4 regions of the Herbaspirillum sp. C9C3 genome follow, and region 1 is predicted to be linked to each of the others. Evidence: predicted binding sites of a transcription regulator. Region 1 holds the regulator's gene; each other region holds the start of a gene.

Region 1 (3,757 bases):
CAGAGCGGTGAACAATGTTGACTGCCGGGTTTGCCGGGCAGTCGCCCTGCGTAATGATTTATATGTTTTTCACAGGCATCGACAGATGCTGTGGCCCCAATGAAAAAGGGCGCTTGCGCGCCCCTTCCTCGTGAAATCCGGCTGGCTTTCTCAGCAGCCCTGCAGGCTGCGAGGTGGCTTGCCGTTGGTGTCCTGGCTTATGCCGCTCCGGCTACCGCATCCTCGGGCGTGTCGTCCGGCAGGCGCTTGGCAATGGAGTGATGCTCCTGCAACTTGTCCTTGTGCTTGATGACCTGGCGATCGAGCTTGTCGATCAGGGTGTCAATGGCAGCGTAGAGGTCGTGTGCGATGCTTTCCGCATGTAGATCCTTCCCCTTGATGTGGACGTTGATTTCCGCTTTTTGGCGCTTTTCCTTTTCTGTGAGTTTATCTACGCTCAGGATCACGCTGACGTCGATCACGTTGTCGAAATGGCGCTTGATACGCGAGAGCTTGCTTTGCACGTATTCCCGGATGGCGGGGGTCAGTTCGAGGTGGTGTCCACTGATGGTCAGATTCATACAAGACTCCTATCGTGAAGTCACTGGAGGTTCGTGCAATCGATCCTGCTGCAGCTGTACCACGGGCACGGTCTTCGTGTCGGATGGCGTGGGCATCAGTCGGGATGCTTGCCTGAACACAGCAACGGTACTGCAGAAAAACTGAGGAAAAACTCAGAGGGACTTGCGGAGATTGACTGGCGGAATCTTCAACACTTCGCGGTATTTGGCGACTGTGCGTCGCGCGACCACCATGCCTTGTTCTGCCAGCATATCCGCAATCTTGCTATCGGATAATGGGGTCTGCGGGTTTTCGGCTCCTATCAACTGTTTGATCAGCGCCCGTATCGCGGTGGAGGAAGCTTCGCCTCCGGTTTCAGTCGCGACGTGGCTACCGAAGAAGTATTTCAACTCAAACATACCATGCGGAGTGAGCATGTATTTCTGAGTCGTCACGCGAGAGATGGTGCTCTCGTGTAGACCCAGTGTATCAGCAATTTCACGCAGCACAAGGGGGCGCATGGCCACTGCACCATGGGAAAAGAAGTTTCTTTGACGTTCCACAATAGCCTGCGCGACGCGCAAAATCGTATCGAAACGTTGCCGCATGTTCTTGATGAGCCACTTGGCTTCCTGCAACTGCGAGGACAGCGAACCTTCGCCCTTGGCCTGCTTCAAGGCACTGGCGTACATCGCATTGACGCGCAGCTTGGGCATGACCTCATGGTTGAGCATGACCTGCCAGCCGTTCTTTGTCTGCTTGACAATCACGTCCGGCACCACGTAGTCCGAGGCGTCACGCGCGAATTCGGCACCCGGATGCGGACGGCACTGGCGGATCACGGCCTGGGCTTCACGCAGGTCTTCGTCGTCACAATCGAGGGCCTTCTTGATCTTGTTGAAGTCGCGCTGGGCGAACAGCGGCAGGTAATCCTCAACGATCCTCAGCGCCAGCTTGCGCGTGACAAAGGGGATCTTGGGCAGGCGGCGGATCTGCAAGGCCAGGCATTCGCCGGCACTGCGCGCGCCCACGCCGGCCGGGTCCAGGCTCTGCAGCAGCTTGAGCGAAATCGACAGCTCTTCCATGTCGATACCCAGCTCTTCAGGCAGGCGCGCGAGGATGTCCTCCAGCGGTTCTTCCAGATAGCCGCTCTCGTCGAGCGCATCGGTGAGCAGTTCCAGCAGCGCACGATCGCGCAGGGTGCGCGCAGTCACGCGGATCTGTTCCAGCAGGTGTTCGCGCAGGGTCAGTTCATGGGCTTCCAGCTGCGGGCGGGCATCGTCGTCATCGGGTGACTTGCCGCTGCGGGCGACGTCATCGAAGCTCCAGTCGGCATCACCGGTGACACCGGTGTCCGGATTGTTGTCCTGGTACTCGAAGCTGGAATCGCCATCGCTGGCAGCGGGCGTCGCTTCGCCGCTGTTTTCATGAGGGGTGTCGGCCACGCCACTGGAAGGCGAACTGGAGACGGCACCGTCGGCCAGCAGACGCACCGAATTGTCGAGAGCGTCATCGAGACGCTCCAGCAGGGGATTGTCGGAGAGGATCTGTTCCAGTTCCTGGTGCAGTTCCAGCGTCGACAGTTGCAGCAGCCTGATCGACTGCTGCAGTTGCGGCGTCAATGCGAGGTGCTGCGAGGTACGTAACTGGAGCGACTGTTTCATCTGTCTTTCTGAAAGCGGCGTGGCCCGCGGGTTGCTGTGCCTGTCGTTGCGTGATGCCTGGGTGTCGGTGATGCTCGATACGTAGGGCGACTGTGCTGCTTACATGCGGAAGTGCTCGCCCAGATAGACGCGGCGTACCGACTCGTTGGCAATGATCTCTTCCGGATTGCCGCTGGCCAGCACCGTGCCCTGGTTGATGATGTAGGCGCGATCGCAGATGCCCAGCGTCTCGCGCACGTTGTGGTCGGTGATGAGCACGCCGATGCCGCGCTCCTTGAGGAAGCGCACGATACGCTGGATCTCGATCACCGCAATCGGGTCGATACCGGCAAACGGTTCATCGAGCAGCACGAAGCGCGGATCGGTGGCCAGCGCGCGAGCGATCTCGACGCGTCGGCGCTCACCGCCCGACAGTGACAGGGCCTGGCTTTCGCGCAGCTTTTCGATCTGCAGTTCGTGCAGCAGGTTGTTGAGGCGGCCCTCGATTTCATCGCGCGAGAGCGGCTTGCCGTCTTCCTGGCGCAGCTCCAGCACGGCGCGGATGTTGTCTTCCACCGTCAGCTTGCGAAACACCGAGGCTTCCTGCGGCAGGTAGGACAGGCCCATGGTGGCGCGCTTGTGAATGGGCATGCGCGAAATGGGCGCGCCATCCAGGTCGATCTCGCCGCCATCGGAGGGTACCAGCCCCACGATCATGTAGAACGAGGTGGTCTTGCCGGCACCATTGGGGCCGAGCAGGCCGACCACTTCGCCGCTGCGCACTTCCATCGAGACATCGCGCACCACCTGGCGCGCGCCGTAACTTTTCTTCAGGCCGCGAACGACCAGCGAACTGGCTACCATCCTTACTGGTCCTTTCCGTTCTGACGACGCGCTGCCGGCTGGGCCGGTGCTGCGGGCTGGGCGTCCGTGGCCGGCGGCGGGTTCTTGGGCTGGATCACGGCCGTGATGCGGCCCGCGCCCGGCTTGCTCTGGCCGCTGGCAGTGTTGTTGACCGAATAGAATTCGGCGCGGCTGTCATAGGAAATGAATTCGCCGTTGACTTCATCGGTGATGCGGTCGCCGTCCATGCGCTGGATGTGGGCGCGCTGGAACAGCTTGGACACTTCCGTCTGCTCCGAATACTCGATGCGCTCGGCCTGGCCTTCGATCCACAGATTGGGGCCGCCGTCACGCTTCTGGCGGAAGGTTGCCAGCGCACCAGGCGCGGCATACAGCACCGCATTTTCATAACCGTACTGATCGGTCGTCAATACCACGCGGCCGGCCTTGATGATCAGGGTGCCACGTGTCATCACGACGTTGCCGGTGAAGGTCTTCACCTGGCGCACGTCGTCATAGACCATCTGGTCTGCCTCGATGTTGGTGGGCTTGGTGGAGTCCGCCTTCTCGGCGTTGGCCACACCGCACACGGCAGCCAGCATCAGCATCGGCAGTAAGAGTGAGCGTTTCATTGGTTTCCTGTCTGTTCGATTCTTGGCGTTCTTGTCCGGGACTGAACCGGCTTAGCGTTTCTTCGGTGCGGGCTCGTAATAGCCGCGTACATTGCCGAG
Region 2 (3,757 bases), on a different contig from region 1:
CGGCTGGCGCGGGAAGGACACCACGCCCACCTCCACGCCATCGCGCAGGATGCGCGAGGCGCCATCCGCGCCGGGCTGGGTCGCCACGTAGGGCGAGGACCAGGCACCGGCCGTGTGGACCGGGATCATCACGGTATGACCATCGACGGTGACCGCCTTGTGATCCGACGGCCCGGCCCCGCCGCGCCGGCTCTGTGCACCGGCGCCGGGATCGTCAAGACGCAGCCCTAAGGATTGCAGTTCCGAGATCAACTCCATGGGGGCCTTGCGGCTCGGACGCTGGGGATGCAACTGGATGACGGCTGTCTGCATGATGGGACCTCGCGGAAGGATGAGTGACAGGAGCAGGCTGTTCCGCCGGGAACAGCGAGGACATGGGAGAAGTACGGCGATCATCGATCACCAGGTGCAGCAGTTCGGGGCGCGCATAGTGCCCGACCGAATCCATCATGCGCTTGCGCTTGGTGACCAGTTCCATGTCCAGGTCGGCCACCAGGATGCCTTCGCCGCTGCGCAGGGGCTCGGCCAGCAGCTTGCCTTCCGGCGAGACGATGGCGGTACAGCAGCCACCGCGCAGCGCCTTCTGTGCCTTGGGATCGGGCTCGATGGCGGCGATCTGTTCATCAGTCAGCCAGCCGGTGGCATTGATGACGAAGCAGCCCGACTCCAGTGCGTGATGGCGGATGGTGACCTCCATCTGGTCAGCGAAGATCTGCCCCACCATGGAACCGGGGAACTGGGCGCAATGGATTTCTTCGTGCTGGGCCATGAGGCTGTAGCGCGCCAGCGGGTTGTAGTGTTCCCAGCAGGCCAGCGCCCCCAGGCGCCCCACGGCGGTAGGCACCACCTTCAGGCCGCTGGCATCGCCCTGCCCCCAGATCATGCGCTCGTGATAGGTCGGCGTGATCTTGCGGCGTTTCAGCACCAGCTCGCCGTCGGCATCGAAGACCAGCTGCGTGTTGTAGAGCGTGCCGTGGTCGCGTTCGTTGACGCCCAGCACGACCACCGTGCCATGCGCGCGTGCCGCTTCTGACACCGCCTGGGTTACGGGGCCGGGCACCGTCACCGCACGCTCGTAGAGCAGCAGGTGTTCCGGACCTGACGCAAAAGGCGGCCGCACGAACGAGAAGTACGGATAGTAAGGAACGAAGGTTTCCGGAAACACCACCAGTTGCGCGCCTTGTCTGGCAGCCTCGGCAATGGCCTGGCATACCTTGGCCACGGTACCGAGTTCGCTGTCGAGGTCGGGCGCGATCTGCACCGCCGCCGCCCGTACCGTTCTCTTGTGGATGCTCATGCGCCGCCCCTTTCCATTACAGGGTCCAGGTATCGAGGATGAAGGCGTTGTCGCGACGATGCAGCAGCACCAGGTCGAGCACGTCCAGCGGATTGATGGGGCGGATGCCGGGAATCAGCGAGGGCTCGCCGTGGCCGTACAGCGCCTGCAGGGCGAAGCGGCAGGCGTAGACCTTGCCGCCCTCTTCCATGAACTTGACGATCTGCTTGTTGAAGTTCTGGTGACCGGGGAAGGCTTCGTCCCCCAGCGTGGGGAAACCGCGCTGCACGCCCAGCGTCACGCCCGGACCATAGAGCAGGATGGAGGTCTCGAAACCCTTGCGCTTCAAGCGGGTTGCCTGCAGCAGGTTGACGAAGCCGATCGAGCCTTCGAAGGCCACCGTATGGAAGGTCACCAGCGCTTTTTCTCCCGGCTGGGCTTTGACGTCTTCGAACACCTTCTCTTCATAATCCACCAGGAAATCGCCGGGGGCGTGGGCTGCTTTGGTGACTGCGGGCATGGTGATACTCCTCTCGATTGCTGTTGGTCTGCACTTGGGGAAGTGGTCTGGCGAGTTCGCCGCGACACTGGAATTGAAGGCATCAGTCATGCCACCAACACCCCGTCAATGTGCGAATTGACTGCATAAAAATCCCGTCAATCCTCCCCTCGCAGAATGGAATCCAGCATCTGCGCGGCTTGCCGAATCGGCGCTTGCAGCATGGTTTTTGGGCCATGTGAAGCAATCCATTCAATCGCTCCATACAATCGGACAGCATCGCGCAAACCCTTGTGCACTCTGGCGTTGCGGCGCGTCTTGAGTTGGTGCAGAGCGCTGCGCGCGGATGATGCAAGACGGTGCACTTTTGTACCTGTACGGCAGAGATTGGATGGAATGCAAATTGCATTCAATGACACCAGTCGATGCGGTCAATATTGAAGTCAGGAAACGAGGAAGTTGCCATGACCAAGAACAGCGCCATGTGGGTTCCCAAATTGAAGAAAGGTGGCGGCCCGCTTTATCTGGCCATCGCCAATGCGATTGCCGAGGACGTCGCCACCGGCCACCTGCAGCCCGAGCAGCGGCTACCGCCGCAGCGCAAGCTGGCCGAGGTGCTGGACCTGGACTTCACCACGGTCGCGCGCGCCTATACGGAAGCGCATCGGCGCGGACTGGTGGATTCGGTGGTGGGACGCGGCACCTTCGTCTGCGGCAAGCGCCGCCCGCGCATCCCGCGCTTGACTGAGGGCCGCCCCAACGTCGACATGTCGATGAACATGCCGCCCGAGCCGGAGTCGCCGGAGCTGATGGAGTTGATGCAGTCGGGCTGGAACAAGGTCAATGCGCGCCTGCGTGACCTGATGCGTTACCAGGATTTCGGTGGTTCGCCCGAGGATCGCGAAGCCGGTGCGCTGTGGCTGCGCCGGCGCGGGCTGGTGGTGGAACCGGAACGGGTGCTGGTGACGCCGGGGGCGCAATGTGCGCTGCTGGCCATCCTGACCATGCTGGTCGGACCTGGCGGGGTGCTCTGTTGCGAGGACGTGACCTACCCCGGCCTGCGCGCCCTGGCCGGGCATCTCAACATCAAGCTGGTTGGCTTGCCGATGGACAATGAGGGCATTGATGCGGTGGCCTTTGCCGGGGCCTGTGCGCAATATGCTCCGAAAGCGCTGTATTGCAATCCCACCCTGCTCAATCCGACCACCTGCACGACTTCGGTATCGCGCCGCCAGGCGCTGGTGGAGATCGCCCGTCACTATGAAGTGGCCATCATCGAGGATGATGCCTATGGCTTCCTGCCGCGTGTGGCACCGCCGGCCATTGCCAGCATGGGCAGCGAGCTGACCTACTATGTCACCGGACTGGCCAAGACCGTGGGGGCCGGTTTGCGCATCGCTTATATGGTGGCGCCCGATGCCGCCTCGGCTGCGCGCCTGACGGCGGCACTACGTGCGACGACGGTGATGGCTTCACCGGTTACCTCGACCCTGGCAACTTATTGGATACGCGATGGCGTGGCGGATCTGGCGCTGGCCAATATCCGCAAGGAGTCGATGGCGCGGCAGAAGATTGCGGCCCGCATCTTGCCCGAGCACGGGTATGCCTCGGAACCGGAGGCGTTTCATTTGTGGGTGAAGCTGCCGGGGGGATGGCAGGCCAGTACGTTTTCAGCGCAGATGCGCGCCAATGGGGTGGCGGTGGTGGGAGTGGATGCGTTTGCCGTGACTACTGCGCCGGTGCAGGCTGTGCGTGTGTGTATTGGGGGGATTGCCAGTCGGGGGGATATTCAGCATGCGTTGACGTTGATGCGGGATACCTTGGCGGAGCAGCCGTTGGTTAGGGCGGCTGTGGTTTGAGAGTGCCGGGGCCAAGTATCCAACAATATGCCTATTCACCTTCGAAGTAATCTGAGTCGATCTTTTTTATCTCGTAGACGCCGACTTGAGCGACGCCGACATTATGATCAACCATAAATTTTG
Region 3 (3,757 bases), on a different contig from region 1:
ATCGATTATTCGCTGGGCAGCAATGACATCGACGGTCTGAACCTGATTCGCGCCTTGCGTGTGCGTTTCCCCCGCGCCAAGATCCTGGTGACCTCGGCCCACAGCAGCCCGGCGACGGTAGCCATGGCGATGAAGGCCGGCGCGCGCGGCTTCGTGAGCAAATCGCAGGAACTGGCCGAGCTGATCCTGGCCATTCGTACCATCAGTCGTGGACGTGAATATCTGAACAGCGCCATGACACGCGAGCTGGCCATCATGCAGGCCGCCGAGGCGGCCACTCGCAGCCAGCCCGAGGTGCGCCCGCCGCGACGGCGTACGCGCAGCACCGAAACCTCGCCAGACACCCTGTCGGACATGCCCAGCCTGTCGCCGCGCGAACGTGAAGTCCTGCGCTGTTGCCTGGATGGCATGTCGGTGACCGAAATCGCCGAAAAATTTGCACGCAGCGTCAAGACCATCAGCGGACAGAAGCAGTCGGCCTTCCGCAAGCTGGGCGTGCGCAGTGACAACGAATTGTTCAAGATCGAATATCAGATCAAGGAGCTGTAAATGCCGCATCAGAGGGAAAGCGCAGTGACCAGGCAGAATGAACCGGGCGTACTGCTGGTTGATGATTCGGTCACCATCCGCTACGCCATGCAGAATCGCCTGCAGCGGCTGGGCTGCCAGGTCGATTGCGTGGCCGATGGCAGCAGTGCGCTGGCCGCCATCCGGGCGCGGCCTTATGGACTGGTCCTGCTGGACTGCTTCCTGCCCGACATCCCCGGACAGGAAGTGGCGCGCCAGGTCCGGCGTCTGGAACAGGAGCAGCGCCAGCGTCCCTATACGCCCCTGATCGGCATTTCCGCCGAGGCCGATGCCCAGCACGTGCAGCGCTGTCTGGACAGCGGCATGGACGGCATGCTGGCCAAGCCCCTGCAGACCCAGGCCATTCGTCGGCTGCTGGCGCTCTGGTGCGATCACGACACCGAAGACGAAGGCGAGGTCGCCACGCCCGAGCAGGAATACGGCCAGGACCTGGACCGGCTGTTCCTGCAAACCACCCGCCATGATCTGGCCGCGCTGGAGCAGGCCAGCCTGCTGGGGGACCGGGCGCGCATGGCGCAGCTTGCGCACCGCATGAAGGGCGCGGCCCTGACCATGGGGCGGCTGGAGCTGGTGGCCTTGCTGGATTGCGTGGAAGAAGCGCTGCGCGCCGACGCCGACGGCCAGCAAGCCATCAGCCTGCTGTTGCAGTCGCTGGCCAGCGCCCTGCAGGCGCGCAGCCTGCAGACCTGAAGGGCCTGCGCAGGTGGTGCAGTCTCAGGCCCCGACCCAGGGCAGGCCGGCGTGGCACCAGCCTTCGATGGTCTTGCGATGGCCGTTGGCGTCCTTGTTGCCTTCGAAACCCTCGAGAATGTCGAAGCAACGCGTGTAACCCGTTTCCGTGGCCAGCTTGGCCGCATGCCTGGAACGCACGCCCGAGCGGCACAGGAACAGCAATACCTCGTCCGGCCGGGCGACTTCCTGCAGTTGCTCCAGGAATTGCGGATTGGGCTTGCCTTCGGGGTAGAGATTCCACTGCACCGCCAGGTGTTGCGCCGGCGGGATCTGGACCACGCCCACCCAGTCGCGCTCGGCGCGGGTGCGTACGTCGACCAGCTTGATGGCGGGATCGGATTGCAGCAGGGCCAGGGCTTCCTGCGGTGTCACGGCACCGGCGTAGGGCAGATGGCCGTCGGCGGCACGGTGGGCGGCAGTACTGAGAATGGATGCGTTGCTCATGGGAAAAGTCTCTGAAGAAGAAGGAACAGCGGACAAATGATTTTAAACAATATAAACAGTTAGGCAATTTTCCCAGGCCGGTGCATGCTTTCTCATCGGCAAGCAGTCTGCCCCAACACGGCGCATGCACATCGTTGGTGCAATTTGCTGCTTTCGTCAAATGATTGCATTTTTATGGTGCATTTTTATCGAGATGCACTAAAAGAATGCAATCTATCCGTAGTGCTGCACCGCGCTTGCTGCCCGGATGGCCGCGCCCTCCCTAAAATATTCCATTATTGGCGCACCTGAAAGGTTGGTGGCATGGAATCTGCTATCATCCGCGACTGAGTTCGGCGCAAGACCGTTGTATCAAATGCAAAGATCCAGTCGCAAAAAAACGGCTCAACACCCCAATTTATACTACTTCCTCGTTTTAGGAGATTCGCATGGCAAGGACGGCCGCAGAGGTTTTGAAGATGGTGAAGGACAACGAAGTCAAGTTTGTCGACTTCCGTTTCGCTGACACCCGTGGCAAGGAACAGCACGTTTCCGTGCCTGTTTCGCATTTCGACATCGACAAGTTCGAATCCGGTCACGCCTTCGACGGTTCGTCGATCGCCGGCTGGAAGGGTATCGAAGCCTCCGACATGCTGCTGATCCCGGACCCGAACACCGCCAACATCGACCCGTTCATGGAAGAGACCACCCTCTTCATGCAGTGTGACGTGATCGAACCGTCCGACGGCAAGGGTTACGACCGCGATCCGCGCTCCATCGCCAAGCGCGCTGAAGCGTACCTGAAGTCCTCCGGCCTGGGCGACACCGCCTACTTCGGTCCGGAACCCGAATTCTTCATCTTCGACGGCGTGCGTTGGGGTGCCGACATGTCCGGTTCCTTCGTCAAGATCGACTCCGAAGAAGCTTCCTGGAGCACCGGCGCCAAGATCGAAGGCGGCAACTCCGGCCACCGTCCGACCGTCAAGGGCGGCTACTTCCCGGTTCCCCCGGTCGACAGCTTCCAGGACATGCGTTCGGAAATGTCCCTGATCCTGGAATCCCTGGGCATCCCCGTCGAAGTGCACCACCACGAAGTGGCTGGCGCTGGCCAGAACGAACTGGGCACCAAGTTCTCGACCCTGGTCGAGCGCGCTGACTGGACCCAGACCCTGAAGTACGTGATCTGGAACGTCGCCCACACCTACGGCAAGACCGCGACCTTCATGCCCAAGCCCCTGGTTGGCGACAACGGTTCCGGCATGCACGTGCACCAGTCCGTCTGGAAGGATGGCAAGAACCTGTTCGCTGGCGACGGCTATGCCGGCCTGTCCGAGTTCGCGCTGTACTACATCGGCGGCATCATCAAGCACGCCAAGGCGCTGAACGCCATCACCAACCCTGGCACCAACTCGTACAAGCGTCTGGTCCCCGGCTTTGAAGCACCGGTCAAGCTGGCCTACTCGGCCCGCAACCGTTCCGCTTCGATCCGTATCCCGCACGTGGCCAACCCGAAGGGCCGCCGCATCGAGACCCGTTTCCCGGATCCCCTGGCCAACCCGTACCTGTGCTTCTCGGCCCTGCTGATGGCCGGTCTGGATGGCGTGCAGAACAAGATCCACCCGGGCGAAGCGGCTACCAAGGACCTGTACCACCTGCCGCCGGAAGAAGACAAGCTGATCCCGACCGTCTGCGCCTCGCTGGACGAAGCTCTGGAACACCTGGACAAGGACCGCGAGTTCCTGACCCGTGGTGGCGTCTTCACCGACAGCATGATCGATGCCTACATCGAGCTGAAGATGCAGGAAGTCCAACGCTTCCGCATGACCACGCACCCGATCGAATTCGACATGTACTACTCGCTGTAATCGAATCCGCATCCGGAGAAAAAGGGGAAGCTTGCTTCCCCTTTTTTTATGCCCGGCATGCCCTCCATGCCGGGTAGTGCGCCCGGAAATTGCTAGTCAGGACGGATCAAGGACTGCGCCAGAGCGCGCCAGAAGACATGACCCCAGGC
Region 4 (3,757 bases), on a different contig from region 1:
GCTGCTGCGGCCGGGGCGAGTCGTCGGGCGGTTTTCTTGTGGAGGGAAATGCGTGGGGCGGACGGAGCGCCTTGGATACGCCGCGCAAGCTGCGTATCGAAGGCGCTCCGAAGAACGCCATCAACTACTGCAACAACCGCAAGCTTAGTTCTTCTGCTTGCTCTCGTTGCCCGGGATATACGGGCTCCACGGTTGCGCGCGGATGGTGGTCTTGGTCTTGTAGACCACGTTGAACTGACCATCGGCCTTGATTTCGCCGATCATCACCGGCTTGTGCAGGTGGTGGTTGGTCTTGTCCATTTCCAGCGTGTAGCCCGACGGTGCCTTGTAGGTCTGGCCCGCCATGGCCGCGATCACCTTGTCGGTGTCGGTGGACTTGGCCTTTTCCACGGCCTGCGCCCACATGTGGATGCCGACGTAGGTGGCTTCCATCGGGTCGTTGGTCACGACGGTGTCGGCATTGGGCAGGTTCTTGGCCTTGGCGTAGGCCTTCCACTTCTTGATGAAGGCGGCGTTGACCGGATTCTTCACCGATTCGAAGTAGTTCCAGGCGGCCAGGTGGCCCACCAGCGGCTTGGTATCGACACCGCGCAATTCTTCTTCACCCACCGAGAAGGCCACCACCGGCACATCGGTCGCCTTCAGGCCGGCGTTGCCCAGTTCCTTGTAGAAGGGCACGTTGGAGTCACCGTTGATGGTCGAGATCACGGCCGTCTTGCCACCGGCGGAGAACTTCTTGATGTTGGCCACGATGGTCTGGTAGTCGGAGTGGCCGAACGGGGTGTAGACCTCGTCGATGTCGGAGTCCTTCACGCCCTTGCTGTGCAGGAAGGCGCGCAGGATCTTGTTGGTGGTGCGCGGATAGACGTAGTCGGTACCCAGCAGCACGAAGCGCTTGGCGCCGCCGCCTTCCTTGGACATCAGGTATTCCACGGCAGGAATGGCTTGCTGGTTGGGGGCAGCACCGGTATAGAAGACGTTCTTCTCCAGTTCTTCACCTTCGTACTGCACCGGGTAGAACAGCAGGCTGTTCAGTTCCTTGAAGACCGGCAGCACCGACTTGCGCGACACCGAGGTCCAGCAACCGAAGACCACCGAGACCTTGTCCTGGGAGATCAGCTGACGCGCCTTTTCGGCGAACAGCGGCCAGTTCGAGGCCGGGTCGACCACCACCGGTTCCAGCTTCTTGCCCATCACGCCGCCGGCGGCGTTGATTTCATCGATGGTCATCAGGGCCACGTCTTTCAGGGACGTCTCGGAGATGGCCATGGTGCCCGACAGCGAATGCAGGATGCCGACCTTGATGGTGTCGGCAGCAAAGGCCGACGGCAGCCAGGAGGATGCGGCCAGTGCGAATGCACCCAGAGCGGTGGCTTTCAGTACGGTACGACGTGACATGTGGTGCTCCCTCGAGAAAAGTTTTGGAAGAATTTTTTCACTGCCCAGTCGCTTTAGCAGATTGTGTGCCAATGCCCGGTCAAGGGCCTGCGGTCTGCATCAAAGCGGGGCGGGGAGCGGAGGGAGGAGGGAATAATGTTGTCAGGCACGCCAGGATTGCGCACCAAAGCCGAGCGTCATTGTCGACAGTCGTATGGTGCTGCGGCAACACTCACCAGCCTGGCGCTCCAGCATGCGCGATCTTGGTGCGTCGGTGAAAGCGCCAGTGGGCGCGGGTTTGCGCCAGGCGAAGCAATTTCCTGAGATATGAGGCAGATTGTTCACAATAGTGAGCACATCGTGAACGATACTTTGAGCGCAGAGCGCCAGGCCGCGTGTTCCATTGCGGTGCCTGGCGCTGCCGGGGCATCAGCGCAGCAGCACGTGCTGCATGAATTGCCGCAGGGGGAATTCGATCATGTTCTGCAAGGCCACCGGCAGTTCCAGTGGACGCATGATCATCTTGATGGTGGTGTCGGGTTTGAGATTGACGCGCACGGTGCGACTCATGCGCGAGGCCAGTTCCTTCACGCGCGCCGGGTCGGCCGCCAGTTCCGGCTTGTGCACCATGACCACATGGCGGATGGCGCAGTCGGCGTCTTCGCTCTTGAGTTCCAGGGTGCGGCGGCTCAGGGTGCCGAAGACACGCGAGCGGCCGATGTTTTCCTGGCGGCGGTAGCGACGGAAGTACTGGTAGAAGTGCTTGTAATGATTGACCTCGTCATTGGCGATGAGGCCGGCCAGGTGCTTGAGGACCGGCTCGTCGGTAGCGCGCGCCAGGGCGCGGTAATAGGTGGAGGTGCCGGTCTCTACCACGCAGCGCGCGGCCAGTTCCTGGGCGCGCGTGGGTTCGAGCAGCTCCACCTTGCAGTACTGCGAGTATTCATCGAGGAAGCCCTGGTAGGCGCGCGGCCAGTCGAATTCCGGCCAGACATGCTCGACATAGGCGCGCAGGGCCGCGCCATGCTGCAGCTCTTCCTGTTCCCAGTGCTCGCGCAGCCAGGTCTCGACTTCGGCATCGCCCTGGTAGTACTCCACCAGGTTGTGGGTATAGAGATCGGAACCGCTTTCGACGAAGGAGGCGCAGGCCACCAGGTAGAACAGGTCTTCGTTCTGCCGCACCCGCTCTTTGTCGATGCGGGTCAGGTCGATGTCATCGATGGTCCAGTGTTTTTTTTCTTGGCGACTCGGGTTCATCTGCTATACCTCTCTTCTCGAAGTGGTGGTGGGCATAGCGATATGATGCGGCGCGATGACATTGGTTCAGGGCCGCCCAAGACGTCTTGACACAACTTTGCAAAGCATCCGGCGACGTCAGCATTTCGTCAGGGAGAATGGTCAGCGGGGCCGTGGAAATCACAGGTTCCGGGTAGCATCGCTGCCCAGCACCACACGATTGCGGCCCTGGTATTTGGCGTGATACAGCGCCTGGTCGGCGATGCGCAGCAGCTCTTCGGCGCTGGTCTGCTCATCCGGTTGCAGGGAGGCCACGCCGATGCTGGCCGTGATGTAGCCGAACGGAGAATCCGCATGCGGCAGCTTGAGCGCGAAGATGGCCTGGCAGATGTGCTCGGCCTGCTGCAGGGCATGCGCAGTGTCGCTCTCGGCGATGATGACGCTGAACTCCTCGCCGCCGTAGCGTGCGACCAGGTCGGTAGCGCGGCGCGAACTCTTCTGCAGCACACGCGCCACGATGCGCAGGCATTCGTCACCGGCCAGATGGCCGTAGCGGTCGTTGTACTTCTTGAAGTAATCCACGTCCAGCATCAGCAGCGCCAGCGCATGTCCCGAGCGCACCGAGCGCCGCAGTTCCTGGTCCATGACCTCGTCGAAGCGGCGCCGGTTGGCCACACCGGTGAGTCCGTCGGTGGCCGACAACGCTTCCAGCTTGCGGTTGGCGCGTTCCAGTTCGCGCGTGCGGTGGGCCACCTGCTCTTCCAGCACCTGCTTGCTCTGCTGCAGCTTGCCGGCCATCTCGTTGAACTTGCGCGAGAGCACGGCGATCTCGTCGCCGCCGGCCTGTTCCACCCGTACCGTGGTGTCGCCGCTGCCGGCTTCCTTCATGGCGCCCACCAGCCGCTGCAGGGGGACGCTGATGCTGCGCGCGATCAGCGCCGAGAGCAGCAGCGAGGCCCCGAAGCACAGCAGGCCGATGGCGATGATCTTGTCGCGCACCGAGCGCGTATCGGCGTTGAGCTTGTCACTGGGCGTGGCGCTGACCACCCACCATGAGGTGTGCGGCAACTGGGCAATGGCCGCATAGTAGGGGGTCTTGTCGGCGCGGGTATAGGCGATGAAGTCGCTGGTACGGCGTTGTCCG

What was found. Region 1 encodes sigma-54, which starts transcription at its own class of promoters, with help from an activator protein. Its sites were predicted from a motif close to TGGCANGNAANCTGCTTT; they were not measured.
Region 2: a site for sigma-54 is predicted at 1,873-1,890, ahead of HNO82_RS03045 (MSMEG_0572/Sll0783 family nitrogen starvation response protein). Genes of this name have one in related genera too.
Region 3: a site for sigma-54 is predicted at 2,064-2,081, ahead of glnA (type I glutamate--ammonia ligase). Genes of this name have one in related genera too.
Region 4: a site for sigma-54 is predicted at 1,452-1,469, ahead of urtA (urea ABC transporter substrate-binding protein). Genes of this name have one in related genera too.

What each region holds. Positions count from the first base shown of each region.
Region 1 is NZ_JABFMQ010000017.1:79,966-83,722, reverse strand. It holds gene hpf (ribosome hibernation-promoting factor, HPF/YfiA family) at 198-560, opposite strand; gene HNO82_RS16030 (RNA polymerase factor sigma-54) at 714-2,204, opposite strand; gene lptB (LPS export ABC transporter ATP-binding protein) at 2,304-3,047, opposite strand; gene lptA (lipopolysaccharide transport periplasmic protein LptA) at 3,050-3,658, opposite strand; gene lptC (LPS export ABC transporter periplasmic protein LptC) at 3,710-3,757, opposite strand, start outside.
Region 2 is NZ_JABFMQ010000002.1:176,873-180,629, reverse strand. It holds gene HNO82_RS03055 (MSMEG_0568 family radical SAM protein) at 1-258, opposite strand, end outside; gene HNO82_RS03050 (Nit6803 family nitrilase) at 215-1,297, opposite strand; gene HNO82_RS03045 (MSMEG_0572/Sll0783 family nitrogen starvation response protein) at 1,314-1,796, opposite strand; gene HNO82_RS03040 (aminotransferase-like domain-containing protein) at 2,240-3,634, shown strand; gene HNO82_RS03035 (restriction endonuclease) at 3,666-3,757, opposite strand, start outside.
Region 3 is NZ_JABFMQ010000008.1:130,533-134,289, forward strand. It holds gene HNO82_RS10415 (response regulator transcription factor) at 1-549, shown strand, start outside; gene HNO82_RS10420 (response regulator) at 550-1,278, shown strand; gene HNO82_RS10425 (rhodanese-like domain-containing protein) at 1,303-1,764, opposite strand; gene glnA (type I glutamate--ammonia ligase) at 2,193-3,608, shown strand.
Region 4 is NZ_JABFMQ010000033.1:14,584-18,340, reverse strand. It holds gene urtA (urea ABC transporter substrate-binding protein) at 145-1,398, opposite strand; gene HNO82_RS20415 (ferritin-like domain-containing protein) at 1,807-2,634, opposite strand; gene HNO82_RS20410 (sensor domain-containing diguanylate cyclase) at 2,794-3,757, opposite strand, start outside.